DNA from 4 places in the Pseudomonas sp. JZ114 genome. Region 2 is predicted to be linked to each of the others. Evidence: predicted binding sites of a transcription regulator. Region 2 holds the regulator's gene; each other region holds the start of a gene.
The links. Region 2 encodes FliA, which starts transcription of late flagellar genes. Its sites were predicted from a motif close to CTAAAGTTTNNNNNNNNNNNGCCGNTAA; they were not measured.

Region 1 (3,121 bases), 1.1 Mb from region 2:
CCTGGCCCGGAGTCGCGGTCGGCGGGGTATCGGCTTGGCCGCCATTGTCACCCTCGATGGCCTTCTGAGCCTTCTTGGTCAGAACAACAATGTCGATACGACGGTTGACCGGGTCGAGCGGGTCCTTGCGATCGAACAGTGCCGACGAGGCATACCCTACTACACGGGCCACCTGGTTCTCTGGGTAACTACCTGCCACCAGCGCTCGACGGGCCGCATTGGCACGAGCAGCCGACAATTCCCAGTTGCCGTAGTACCCCTTCCCTACGAACGGCTTGGCATCGGTGTGACCGCTGATGCTGATCTTGTTCGGAACTTCCCTGATCGTATCCGCCATGGCCAGCAGGATATTCTCGAAGTACATCTTCAGCTCAGCACTGCCCGAGTCGAACATCGGCCGATTTTCCGCATCGACGATCTGGATACGCAGGCCGTCCTGAGTGATCTCGAGCAGGATCTGATCCTTGAAACGCTGCAGATCCGGGTTATCGTTGATCTTGTTCTGCAATTCCTGCAGGAGCAGTTGCAGGCGCTCCTTGTCGATCTTCTCCGCGATGTTCTCGGCCTGCTGAGCATCAATGCCGCCCGCATCAGCCGGACTCGGCTTGGTAGTCTGGTCGATCTGTTCCTCATCAGTGCTATCAGGTGAATCCGGCGTCTTGGGGTCATTTTCCATCGTCGGGTTCAGCGTCTGATTGGGAGACGGTGTTGGCGTACCGCCAAGGTCGATCACATAAGGACTTCCGCTTTCCGTAAACCCGATCGGGTCCTGAAAGTAGCCTGAAATGGCGATCCGCTGCTCGGGAGTGGTCGAAATCAACAGCCACATCACCAGGAAGAACGCCATCAGGGCTGTCATGAAGTCGGCGAAGGCAATCTTCCAGGCGCCGCCATGGTGCCCGCCTTCAACTTTCTTGACGCGCTTTATGATAATGGGCTGGTTGTTATCCATGACGGCTTAACCTCACGCGCCGCGCATTGCTTGCTCAAGCTCGATGAAGCTTGGGCGATGGGCGGGATACAGGACTTTACGACCGAACTCGACAGCCACGGTTGGCGGCATGCCCGATGCGGAAGCAACCAGGGTGGCCTTGATGGACTCGAGAACGTTCAGTTCTTCCTTGGCGTCATGCTCGAGCGAGGCAGCCAAGGGTGCAAAGAAGCCGTAGGACGCCAGAATACCCAGGAAAGTACCTACCAGGGCAGTACCTACGCTCGCACCAATCTTGATGGTGTCCCCTTCGGCCAACAGGCCCATGGTAATTACGATACCCAGTACCGCTGCCACAATACCCATGGCTGGCATACCGTCGGCGATCTTGGCTACGGCATGAGAGGGGTGCTCAAGGTCAGCCTTGGTGCTGTTCAGCTCCATGTCGAATAACCCTTCCAATTCGTGCGGAGCCATATTGCCAGACGACATCAGACGCAGATAATCAGTGATGAAGGCTGTCATCCGTGCATCTTTGAGGATGGCTGGGTATTTGCTGAAGATTGGGCTTTCGTTAGGCTCTTCAATATCGCCCTCGATGGACATCATGCCCTCACGACGGCTCTTGTTGAGGATTTCGTAGAGTAGCTTGAGCACGTCCAGGTAGTACGCATGAGTGAAGCGATGACCAAACATGGACAAAGACTTCTTAAACACGATCTTGAAGGTGCTGCCCGAGTTGGCCTGTAAAAAGGCACCCAACGAAGCGCCACCAATCGTCAGCACTTCGTAAGGATGCACGAGAGCCATGATACTGCCGCCCGATAGCACGAAGCCTGCGAGTATGCTACCGATGACAACGATAATGCCGATGATCTTGACCATGATTTTCAAACACTTCTAGTTAAACAAGGGCCCACAAAGAGGCTGCTGATTTAGTTATCGGATAATCTGCGCCAGACTGTAGGTATTTCTGTAAGCCATTCATGCGAGCTCTCTATGTCCATTACTACCGCTCGTCCAAATACGCTCGACGCCTGGCTGAAAAGGCTGGAAAGCGTACGTTTATCCGTACCCCAGGAAGTCAAGGAAGATGTCCGCAGGGCTCTGGCCAATGGCAACAAGACCGTTCCTGAAATTGCCGAGGTGGCGCTTCAGTCACCGATCCTGTCGCTGGTGCTGCTAAGGGAGTCCAATCGAAGCCAGCTTGGCCGGGAGAATCCTGCGGTTTCGCTGGAAGTAGCCTTGAGCCGGCTCGGGCTGGGTCCTACTGAGTACCTGTTATCGGCACTTCCGTCGGAAGCTAAAGAGAAATACTCGCCAGCCCTTTCGCAGCTCTTGTTGATCAGCGAACACGCCATGGCGCAGGCCAATGGCCTCTTCGGCAATACCCTGGCTCGCCTGCGCCAGGAGGTTCGTCTCTCTACGCTTCTGTTCCTGGCGCCCGTGTGGCCACTGGCTCAGGCTTATCCAGAACTCTGGGAAGAATGGGAGCAGCGGGTACTGGGCAACAACGAGCCGGCCATCACGGTCGAGCAGGAGCTGCTTGGCGTACCCCTTCTGGACCTGTGCCTGACCCTAGCCGAGCGCTGGAGCCTGCCCGCCTGGGTTGTAGACGGATATCGCCTGCTGGTGAAGGACCGTCGCCGCCTGGTCAAGGCGCTGCACATTGCCCACAACGATGCCCATCCTCTTCAGCAGCAACAGCGCCTGGATGAGGACTTGCCGCTACGTCGGTGGCTCACCCAGCCCGGCAACACAATTCTGTTGGCGAATGGCCTGGCCGTGGCCGCCCACCAGAGCTGGAGCAACCCGCACATCCTCCGCTGGCAACGGCTGGTCGGCCTCTATATGCATGAGTCACTGGATCATATTCAGCAGGTCACCCATCAGGCCGCCGCGCAGCATGCTCGCCAACAGTTCATTCCAGGCCTTTGGCATCCGGCCGAAGCCCTGATCTGGCCCTGGGATGCAAGACGCCTGCACTCAAACAGGAAGGCCGCGCCTGACACCCAATCAGCCGCGGCCAATAACCAAACGCCAGGCGATGGGCTGGACGCATGGCGCCGATATTGTGCCGAACTGGTAAAGACGCCCAGTTCCTTTAGCAACGGCATCCAGCTGACGGCTTGCGCCAGGGATGCCTTGGCGGCAACCGGCCTGCCACGCCTGCTCCTGTTGACACCCGAT
Region 2 (3,121 bases):
TCTCCGACGGTCCTCGCATCCCTGACGACCTGCATATTGCGCGCAAGCATCAGCTGGTTAGCCGTGCAGTCAATCGTCAGCTGACCGAGGAGCCAGCAGAGGAAACCATGGCGGATATGTTTGCCGAGCTTTATCAAAAGCCGGCCAAGCGCGTCGGTTAAGTTACAGTTTTTTGCAAGTTGGGTAAGGTTTTTGCAACAGAAGGTTTACAGGCGTCGTAGTGTCAGAAAGCAGTACACGCTTCAGGTTTAGTGCCAGCTGGCTCGTTAGCATAACGATCTGGCTACACCATAAGTGCCCTCTACGGGCTGGCTGGTTTTTCATAGGTGTACAGCAATGGGTATGCATCCCGTACAGGTAATTGCAGTGACAGGCGGCAAGGGAGGTGTTGGGAAAACCAACGTTTCGGTAAACCTTTCGCTGGCGTTGGCTGAACTGGGCCGACGTGTCATGTTGCTCGATGCCGACTTGGGCTTGGCAAACGTCGACGTTTTGCTCGGTTTGACTCCGAAGCAGACGCTCGCCGATGTGATCGAAGGCAAATGTGATCTTCGCGACGTGATTTTGCAAGGCCCTGGCGGTATCCGGGTCGTTCCGGCCGCTTCCGGTGCGCAAGCCATGGTGCAGTTGTCGTCTCTTCAACATGCCGGTCTGATCCAGGCATTCAGTGACATCAGCAACGATATCGATGTGCTTGTTGTCGATACGGCTGCCGGCATCGGTGATTCGGTCGTGAGCTTTGTACGGGCTGCCCAGGAGGTACTTCTGGTGGTCTGTGATGAGCCTACTTCGATCACGGACGCTTATGCGCTTATCAAGATGTTCAACCGCGATCATGGAATCACGCGGTTTCGCGTACTGGCGAATATGGCATTGACGCCCCAGGAAGGTCGCAATCTCTTTGCTAAGCTGACCAAGGTAACTGACCGTTTCTTGGATGTGGCTCTGCAGTATGTGGGTGCGGTTCCTTTTGATGAATGTGTACGGAAAGCCGTCCAGAAGCAGCGGTCCGTATACGAAGCATACCCGCGCTCCAAAGCCGCTCTGGCTTTCCGGGCTATTGCCCAGAAGGTGGATGCTTGGCCCTTGCCGGCCAACCCACGCGGTCACTTGGAGTTTTTCGTCGAACGATTGGTGCAACCCACTGTAGGGCCAAATGTATGACAGCGTCCAGCGGTCTCCGTATGTACAGTAAATCTCAGACCCATTCACAGCAGGAGCAACTGATCAATCAGTATGCGCCGCTGGTCAAGCGCATTGCCTATCACCTGTTGGCGCGTCTGCCTGCCAATGTACAGGTGGAAGATCTCATGCAGGCCGGCATGATCGGCCTGCTCGAGGCCTCCAAGAAGTACGATGCCGGCAAAGGTGCAAGCTTTGAAACCTATGCCGGTATCCGTATCCGCGGAGCCATGCTGGACGAGGTTCGCAAAGGTGATTGGGCACCTCGTTCGGTGCATCGTAACAGCCGTATGGTGGCCGATGCGATTCGTGCTGTTGAAGCAAGAACGGGTCGTGACGCTAAAGATCCTGAAGTTGCTGCCGAACTTGGTGTAAGCCTTGAAGAATATTACGGCATTCTCAATGACACATTGGGAAGTCGCCTGTTCAGCTTCGATGACTTGATGGAAGAGGGTGAGCACGGTCTCGAAGAGAGCGGAGCCCATGATTTCGAGCCAGGTCGAGGACTGGAAGATGATCGTTTCAAGCAGGCCCTGGCGGAAGCCATTGCCAATCTTCCAGAGCGTGAGCGTCTCGTCTTGTCGCTGTATTACGACGAGGAGTTGAACCTAAAGGAAATCGGAGAGGTGCTTGGGGTAAGTGAATCCCGAGTCTGTCAACTGCACAGTCAGTGCGCAGCACGTCTGCGGGCTCGTCTGGCTGAATGGCGTTCGCGCTAAGGCAAAACACTAAGCATGTATGGCATGCCTTTGAAAAGGCATGTCTGGGGTAAGGATGGAGGTCGACTTGGACAAAGATATGAAAATTCTCATCGTGGACGATTTTTCCACCATGAGACGCATCATCAAGAATCTGCTGCGAGATCTGGGGTTCACCAATACTACCGAGGCCGACGACGGCTTGACGGCGTTGCCGATGCTGCAAAGCGGCAACTTCGACTTCCTGGTAACGGACTGGAACATGCCGGGTATGACCGGTATCGACCTGCTACGGGAAGTCCGTGCCGATGCACGCCTGAAGAACCTGCCTGTTCTGATGGTAACGGCCGAAGCCAAGCGCGAACAAATTGTCGAGGCAGCTCAAGCGGGTGTGAATGGTTACGTTGTGAAGCCGTTTACTGCCCAGGTGCTCAAAGAAAAGATCGACAAGATCTTTGAGCGGGTCAACGGCTGATAACCATCTCGAGGATGTTATGGACCTTGGCAGTAAATCATTCGAAGACCTGGAATCGACCCTGAAAAAGCATGCCCAAGAGCTGGTTGCCAGCCTTGAAGATGGCAATTTCAGCCAGGCAGTGCAGCTCATCAATGAGCTCAATCAGGTGCGAGATCGTGGTCTGTATCAGGAAATCGGCAAGCTGACGCGTGAGTTGCACAACGCGATCGTCAACTTCCAGATCGATCCCCAGGCGTCCTATGCCAATGAAGTAACAAACATTGCAGACGCCACCGATCGCCTAAGCTACGTTGTGGAAATGACGGAGCGTGCTGCCAACCGTACCATGGACTTGGTCGATGCCAGCACACCGCTTATCGAATCATTTGGTAAGGACGCTCATGACCTCCACGCCGAGTGGGGCCGCTTTATGCGGCGCGAGCTCAGTGCCGAGGAGTTCCGCGAGCTGGCCAAGCGCGTCGGTGCGTTTCTGGGGCGCAGCGATGAGGACGCCCACAAGCTGTCTTCGTTGCTGAACGATATCCTGTTGGCGCAGGACTATCAGGATCTTACCGGTCAAGTCATCAAGCGTGTGACGAACCTTGTTACACAAGTCGAGCGCGATCTCGTCAAGCTGGTCCGTATGGCCGGTCAGGTGGATCGTTATGCAGGAATTAGCCACGACCACGTCAAGGCCATCGAAGAAATTCAAAAAGAAAAGTCTTCGAAGGGTGAAGGTCCGCAGATTCATGCCGATAAAAGAGAAGACGTCGTATCCAGCCAG
Region 3 (3,121 bases), 1.5 Mb from region 2:
ATCGCACCCATGCCGTAACCTGCGGCAACCGCACCGGCTGCCAGCCCCCGGTGATCAGGAAACCAGCGAACCATCAAGCCAACGATGCCCACATACACGATGCCGGTTCCCAAGCCCCCCATTAGGCCGTAGGTCAGGTAGATCATGGCGAGTGAATTGGCCTGACTTGCCAGAATCCAGGACAGCCCTGTGAGGGCACAACCAAAGGCGATCAGTTTGCGTAAGCCGAAACGGTCAATCAGAAAACCTTGTACTGGCGAGAAAAACGTTTGCAGGACGATCAGAATGGAAAAGGTAATCTGGATCTGAGCCAGTGAGACACCCAGCTTTTGGGTCAATGGCGCCGTAAACAATGTCCAGACATATTGCGGGCTTGAAATGGCCATCATGCAGACAACGCCTGCGGCCAGTTGAAACCAGCGAGTGCCCAGAGCGCTGCCTGGCGCGCGACTATCTACCAATATCTTCGTATTCATGGAAGTTTCCGAGGGCTATATAACGATATGAATACGAGAGCAATGGATATGCCAGCTTTATATATTCCTTATGTTTTAAGGTGTTGGCGTTAAAATATAAGGATATGTTCATCCATAAGTATAATTTGCTGCTCTAACTTGGTGCGCTTGGCACTTTTTTGAAGCTATTTAATATCTTTGTGAAATAAAAAAGCCCGCTTTAAGGGCGGGCTTTTTTATTCGAAATCAATGGGATGCAGTCTTAATAAATGTGTAAGGTAAATTTGCTCTGCTTCAAGATAAGTTAAGCATTGGTTTGAATAATATATTCAACTAAATATTTAATGCATACATATTAAATATCACAGGTTAGAACTTAACCCGATTATGCTTTTCGGGATAGCGCTAAAAAGCCAATGTATAGCGTGAAACGGACATCTTGCGGCTTGATGTTTTCCAGACGCATATAACCGCCCTGCCAATGGCGTTTTGCCCCGGCGTTCAATGGGCGAGCGCAGGTCACTGTCCGGGCGGGGCGTAGGCATTATGGGGACGCATGAAGACCCACATCGGCTACGGCATTGCTCACGATAAGGTGTCGACAGGGATTGGTTCTGATCTGCGTGGTCGACCAATGCCACTATCGGCTCGAACGGCAAGGGCAGTGGCAGAAAATGTCTGGGTGGGCCTTGCCATCAGTTACCGATGCGCAATCGGCTATACGGACAACAGTCCAAGAGAAGCCAAGAGAAACTCCACGATTGAAGACGGGGCGGACTATAGGCCTGGAAAGGACCTACTCAGCCGCTTGGCTGGCTAACATATGGGCTTGTTCAGGTTTTATTCAGAGTCCTGGGTACGCTGTTGGACAAGGGGTAGTGACGGGGCGACAAAATAATAGGCGGTAGTATCAAGCCGGATCCGGCTCAGCCGATAGCATCGTTATCGCAAAAACCATAGGGCGGTTTTTTGCCCACGAATGCTACCGGAGAGAAATCCAATGAATGCCCCCCAAGACTTCAACGCTGACGCCCAGGCGGCGGAGTTCAATTCACTCTGGTCAGCGATTGATCGCTCCCAAGCCGTCATCGAGTTTAACCTTGATGGCACCATCCTGCGCGCCAACCAGAATTTCCTCGACGCCTTGGGGTATCGGCTTGAGGAGATCGCCGGGCAGCATCACCGGATCTTCTGCGATGCCGAATACGCCAGTAGCATGTCCTATCGCCAGTTCTGGGAAAAGCTTGGCCGCGGCGAGTTCGATGCAGGGCAGTACAAGCGCCTGGGTAAGGGCGGCCGGGAGGTTTGGATTCAGGCGACCTACAACCCGATTTTCAATGCCGAAGGCAAACCGTACAAGGTGGTCAAGTTCGCGTCCGATGTGACCGAGGCTGTATTACGCAGCACCGACCACCAGGGCAAGGTCAATGCTATCGAACGCGCCCAGGCGGTTATCGAGTTCGATCTGACCGGCCATGTGCTGCGGGCCAACGATAATTTCCTGTCTGTGCTGGGCTATAGCCTGGAAGAGATCAAGGGCAAGCATCACCGCATGTTCTGTGACGAAGAACATGCCAACTCCACTGCGTACCATCTGCTTTGGGAAAAGCTTGGCCGTGGTAAGTTCGACACAGGGGTCTACAAGCGCATCAGCAAGGAAGGGCGTGAAATCTGGATTCAAGCGACCTATAACCCGATCCTGGACGCCGAGGGCAAGCCTTACAAAATCGTGAAGTTCGCTACTGATATCACGGCCTTGCAGATCAAGAGTGCCGAGTATGAAGGCAAGATTGCGGCCATTGATCGTAGCCAGGCGGTCATCGAGTTCGATCTGCTGGGCAACATTCTCCATGCCAACCAGAACTTCCTGTCGACCCTGGGCTATCGCCTGGAAGAGATCGTCGGCAAGCACCACCGCATGTTCTGTGAGGAGCATTACGTCACTTCAACCGCGTATCGGGACTTCTGGCAGCGTCTGGGGCAGGGGCAGTTCTTCAGCGACCGTTACATGCGCCTGGGCAAGTTCGGACAGAAGATCTGGATCCAGGCGACTTATAACCCGATCTTCAATGCCGACGGCCAGCCATACAAAGTTATCAAGTTTGCGACAGACATTACCCAGCAGGTGGAAATGGAGCAGTTGGTCAAGGCCAAGACGCAAGCCATGAGCAGCTCCGTACAAAACCTGACGCAATCGATCAACCACATTGCCCAAAGCACCGGGGAGGCAAATGGGCTGGCGCGCATGACGCAGGAAGAGGCCGCCCAAGGCGCCGAGACGCTCAAGCGCTCCGTTGAAGCTATGGCCGTTATTGCCAAGTCTGCTGAGGACATCCAGGACATCATTCAGGTCATCAGCGACATCGCCAGCCAGACGAACATGCTGGCCTTCAACGCAGCCATCGAGGCGGCGCGGGCGGGCGAGCATGGCCTGGGCTTTTCGGTCGTGGCGGACGAGGTGCGCAAGCTGGCCGAGAAATCGTCCCAGGCGACCAAGGAGATCAACAAGCTGATTCAGGAGTCCTCCAAGCGCATCACGGTGGGTAATGAAATCTCTCGAAGCGTAGGCGAAGCCTTCGAGCGTATCGCCAAGGGTGTAGTGCGTACCACGCGCTCCATCGATGCCATCAACGCCTCGACGGGCGACCAGCTGACGACGGCAGGTG
Region 4 (3,121 bases), on a different replicon from region 2:
CATCTGCTGGAGAAGCTCTTGGCTTTCGGCAATAAAAATCTTTAACACGTCATCGATATTCACGGCGTGGCCTCAAGCGAGATGCGGCTGAATAAGAAGAGGGTCGCCAAAAAAGCTGACTAGCCCGCTTAGCTCAAGCAGCTCCACAACCGCAGGGCTGTGATTGCACAGGCTAAGCGAGCAGCCACGCCTGGCTGCTTCCTGTTTTGCAAGGATGAGCAGCTGCAGGCCAGCCGAATCGAATTCATCTACTCCTGCCAGATCAAATTCGACCTGTGCGCTGGCCTTGAGCGGATCGAGCACCTTGGCCTTGCTCTCAGCTGCTGTATAAATAGTCAACGGGCCATCCAGGGCCACACGGTGATGCAGTTCAATAGCGGCTTCGGTCATGGTGACGATCTCGTAGCAGGGTTACGGCAGAATCAGTTTGGAAACAGCCGCCAGCATCTGAGCGGGCTGGAAGGGCTTGACCATCCAGGCTTTGGCGCCTGCGGCCTGACCGGCTGATTTCTTGTCGGCACCCGACTCGGTGGTCAGCATGATGACCGGCGTGAACTTGTAGGCTGGCAGCTTCTTGGCTGCTGTAACAAACGCAATGCCGTCCATATTGGGCATGTTCACGTCGCTGATGATCAGGTGGATCTTGCGGCCGTCTAACTTGCCCAATGCGTCCTTGCCATCACAGCCCTCGATCACGTCGTAGCCGGCGCCCTTGAGTGTCATGCCGACCACTTGGCGGATCGAAATGGAGTCATCAACGATAAGAACGGTTTTTTTCGTGCTCATAATGGTCTCGAACAGAAGTGTGGCTTAGAAGAAGGTGATATCGGACGAAGCGGCTGAGGCCGGCGTTTTGCCGTGATGGACAGCCAGCTGCTCCGCTGTGGTATAGGTCTTGGCCAGCTCATCAAGCCAGGCTTTGGTGTCGATCGGCTTCAACGCCTCGCCCTGCGCGGCCTGAGTACGGCGGTCAAGCAGGCGCTGTTCCAGCTTGTTCAAATCATTGCGGATATGGCTCAGCATCTGGCTGACGCGATCCTGGAATTGCAGGGCTACCAGGACGTCCGAGATTTCAGCGCCCACGGCTTCGCTTTGCTCGCGCAAGGTGTTGCTCTGCTGCACCAGATGACTGGCGCTGGCATTGAACTGGGTGATGACGTTTTCGATGACGTTTCCGGAGTTCGCCAGGGTTTCAGCATCCTGACGGGCGTACTGCTCGGACGCCTCCAGGGTGCGGCGAATGGCGGCATTAACGGTCTCCACCGTTTCGCTGATCTTTTGTCCGGTGTTGCCTGACAGAGTCGACAAGCTGCGAACTTCATCGGCGACTACCGCAAATCCACGGCCTGCCTCGCCTGCACGTGCAGCTTCGATAGCCGCGTTCAAGGCCAACAGGTTCGTCTGCTTGGCAACATCGGCAACATCCTTGGCCATGGCCTGAAGCTGGCCGGTAAATTCATGCAGTTGCGTGATTTCACGCTGGAGCACTGCCTTGCTTGACAAGGCTTCACGCAGGCCGGTAATGATGCCGTTGAGTTCGTTCTGGCTGGAGGACAGGAGCGCAACAAGCGCCTGAGCACTGCCATCATGGGACCCTTCGACTGACATTTGAATACGGCCTGCCAGCTCAGCAAAGCGATGGGTCAGTTGGGTAACGGCTTCTTCCGTGTGACTACGCGCTGTTTCGATCTGCTGTGCCCACACCGGGAGCACTTCAATACAGATCCCGTCCACAGCACCTTCTTGGGCCTTTTTGCCGGTCATGCCGCGTGCCTCGCTTTGTGAGGCGGAAAGTGCTTTCAGCACCTGCTGCTGGCGCGCCTGGCCCCAGACAGCCAAAAGCCCGGCTGCAATCAGTAGCGCAGCTGCCAGCACCCAGCTCAACGAGGAAGCGTTTCCTGCCCAGACAATTCCGGCTCCGCCAGCTACGCCACACAGCGCAAGCGGAATCCAGACGGTACCTGTCATTGAGGCGTGGTTGGAAGCTCCAGAAATGGAATGATCGAGAGAAACATCAGAGGAAGGCATCAAGCACCACCATTAAGTCGATTGCGCAGAGAACCGCATTGGAGGGGTTATCGTTTTCTACGCTTGAAACTTAATGGCGGTTATAGGATTTATTTACATGTCAATAATGAGGTGATGGTTTAGTGCCATTACTGAGGTTGGGTTTTTCTAACTGTGATTGGTTTCACTTTTTTTAGGCGTGCTCAATCTTTTCTTCGGCCTCCAGGTCCCGACGCTTGAGCGCACTGGTCTCTTTCCTATTCCCTTATACTTCTTGTGCAGCGCTTTGCGTTCATTGACGTCGAGATTTTCCAAGTGGAGCAGGCGATCCTGTGCGCCTTGGGTAACGCGCAAGAATTCGTCGAGCTTGATGTGCAGGGCAACGTTGTCATGGTTCTGTGTGTTCTGGATCAGAAACACCATGAGAAACGTAATGATGGTCATGGAGGTGTTGATGATCAGCTGCCACGTATCGTTGTAATGAAAGACAGCCCAGAGAATGATGCCTGTGACAGCCAGCTGAAACGTGCGGGCTTGGCCTGCCTAATTTGAGAGTTTTGCCGAAAGTTCATTGAATGTCATGGTGCACCCTTAAGGTATTACCTGATGTTGCAGACGTAATGCTTAAGGGCTTGGTTTCTGGCCGCCGTATGCGGTGTGCTGCGATAGGGGGATGAGGCGAGGCACGGCGTGTACGCGCAGAACTAATGAGTGTCCCGGCTTTCAACCGTAACAACAGGTCAGGGACGTAAATATGTCAACGCCAGACGATAAGAACGAATTTTCCAGCCGCCAGTATCCGATCCAAGAAGACCTTTGCGTACAGAAACGGATCTGGATGATCGAGCGTATAGGCTGGCACATGCTGTGCGCCATTGTCATCCTGACGTTGCTTGGTCTGTTCTCCAAGGGTCCACTAAGTCATACCGAAATCCAGAGTCCTGATGGCGAACTGATCATTGTCTACGAGCGCTTTGCACGTAATGGTGCATCCATGCCGGTCACCATCAAGGCCAAGGCTGGAGCAGATGGAAAAGCGACCATCCTGCTCGACGGCAGTCTGTTGGACTCATTCAGTGTCGACAGCCTGCAACCCGAGCCAGTCGAATCCCGC

Region 1: motA (flagellar motor stator protein MotA) is a predicted target of FliA. The motif match lies at 1,871-1,898, and genes of this name have one in related genera.
Region 3: JQR90_RS01365 (methyl-accepting chemotaxis protein) is a predicted target of FliA. The motif match lies at 1,365-1,392, and genes of this name have one in related genera.
Region 4: JQR90_RS19570 (methyl-accepting chemotaxis protein) is a predicted target of FliA. The motif match lies at 2,076-2,103, and genes of this name have one in related genera.

Annotation. Positions count from the first base shown of each region.
Region 1 is NZ_CP069256.1:601,433-604,553, reverse strand. Features, by position in the region: gene motB (flagellar motor protein MotB) at 1-952, opposite strand, end outside; gene motA (flagellar motor stator protein MotA) at 965-1,816, opposite strand; gene JQR90_RS02915 (HDOD domain-containing protein) at 1,931-3,121, shown strand, end outside.
Region 2 is NZ_CP069256.1:1,727,542-1,730,662, forward strand. Features, by position in the region: gene flhF (flagellar biosynthesis protein FlhF) at 1-161, shown strand, start outside; gene fleN (flagellar synthesis regulator FleN) at 337-1,164, shown strand; gene fliA (RNA polymerase sigma factor FliA) at 1,161-1,901, shown strand; gene JQR90_RS08105 (chemotaxis response regulator CheY) at 1,981-2,355, shown strand; gene JQR90_RS08110 (protein phosphatase CheZ) at 2,375-3,121, shown strand, end outside.
Region 3 is NZ_CP069256.1:273,931-277,051, forward strand. Features, by position in the region: gene oxlT (oxalate/formate MFS antiporter) at 1-476, opposite strand, end outside; gene JQR90_RS01365 (methyl-accepting chemotaxis protein) at 1,456-3,121, shown strand, end outside.
Region 4 is NZ_CP069257.1:18,996-22,116, forward strand. Features, by position in the region: gene JQR90_RS19555 (chemotaxis protein CheA) at 1-63, opposite strand, end outside; gene JQR90_RS19560 (STAS domain-containing protein) at 73-390, opposite strand; gene JQR90_RS19565 (response regulator) at 412-786, opposite strand; gene JQR90_RS19570 (methyl-accepting chemotaxis protein) at 811-2,028, opposite strand; partial or broken gene JQR90_RS19575 (low affinity iron permease family protein) at 2,176-2,589, opposite strand; gene JQR90_RS19580 (hypothetical protein) at 2,762-3,121, shown strand, end outside.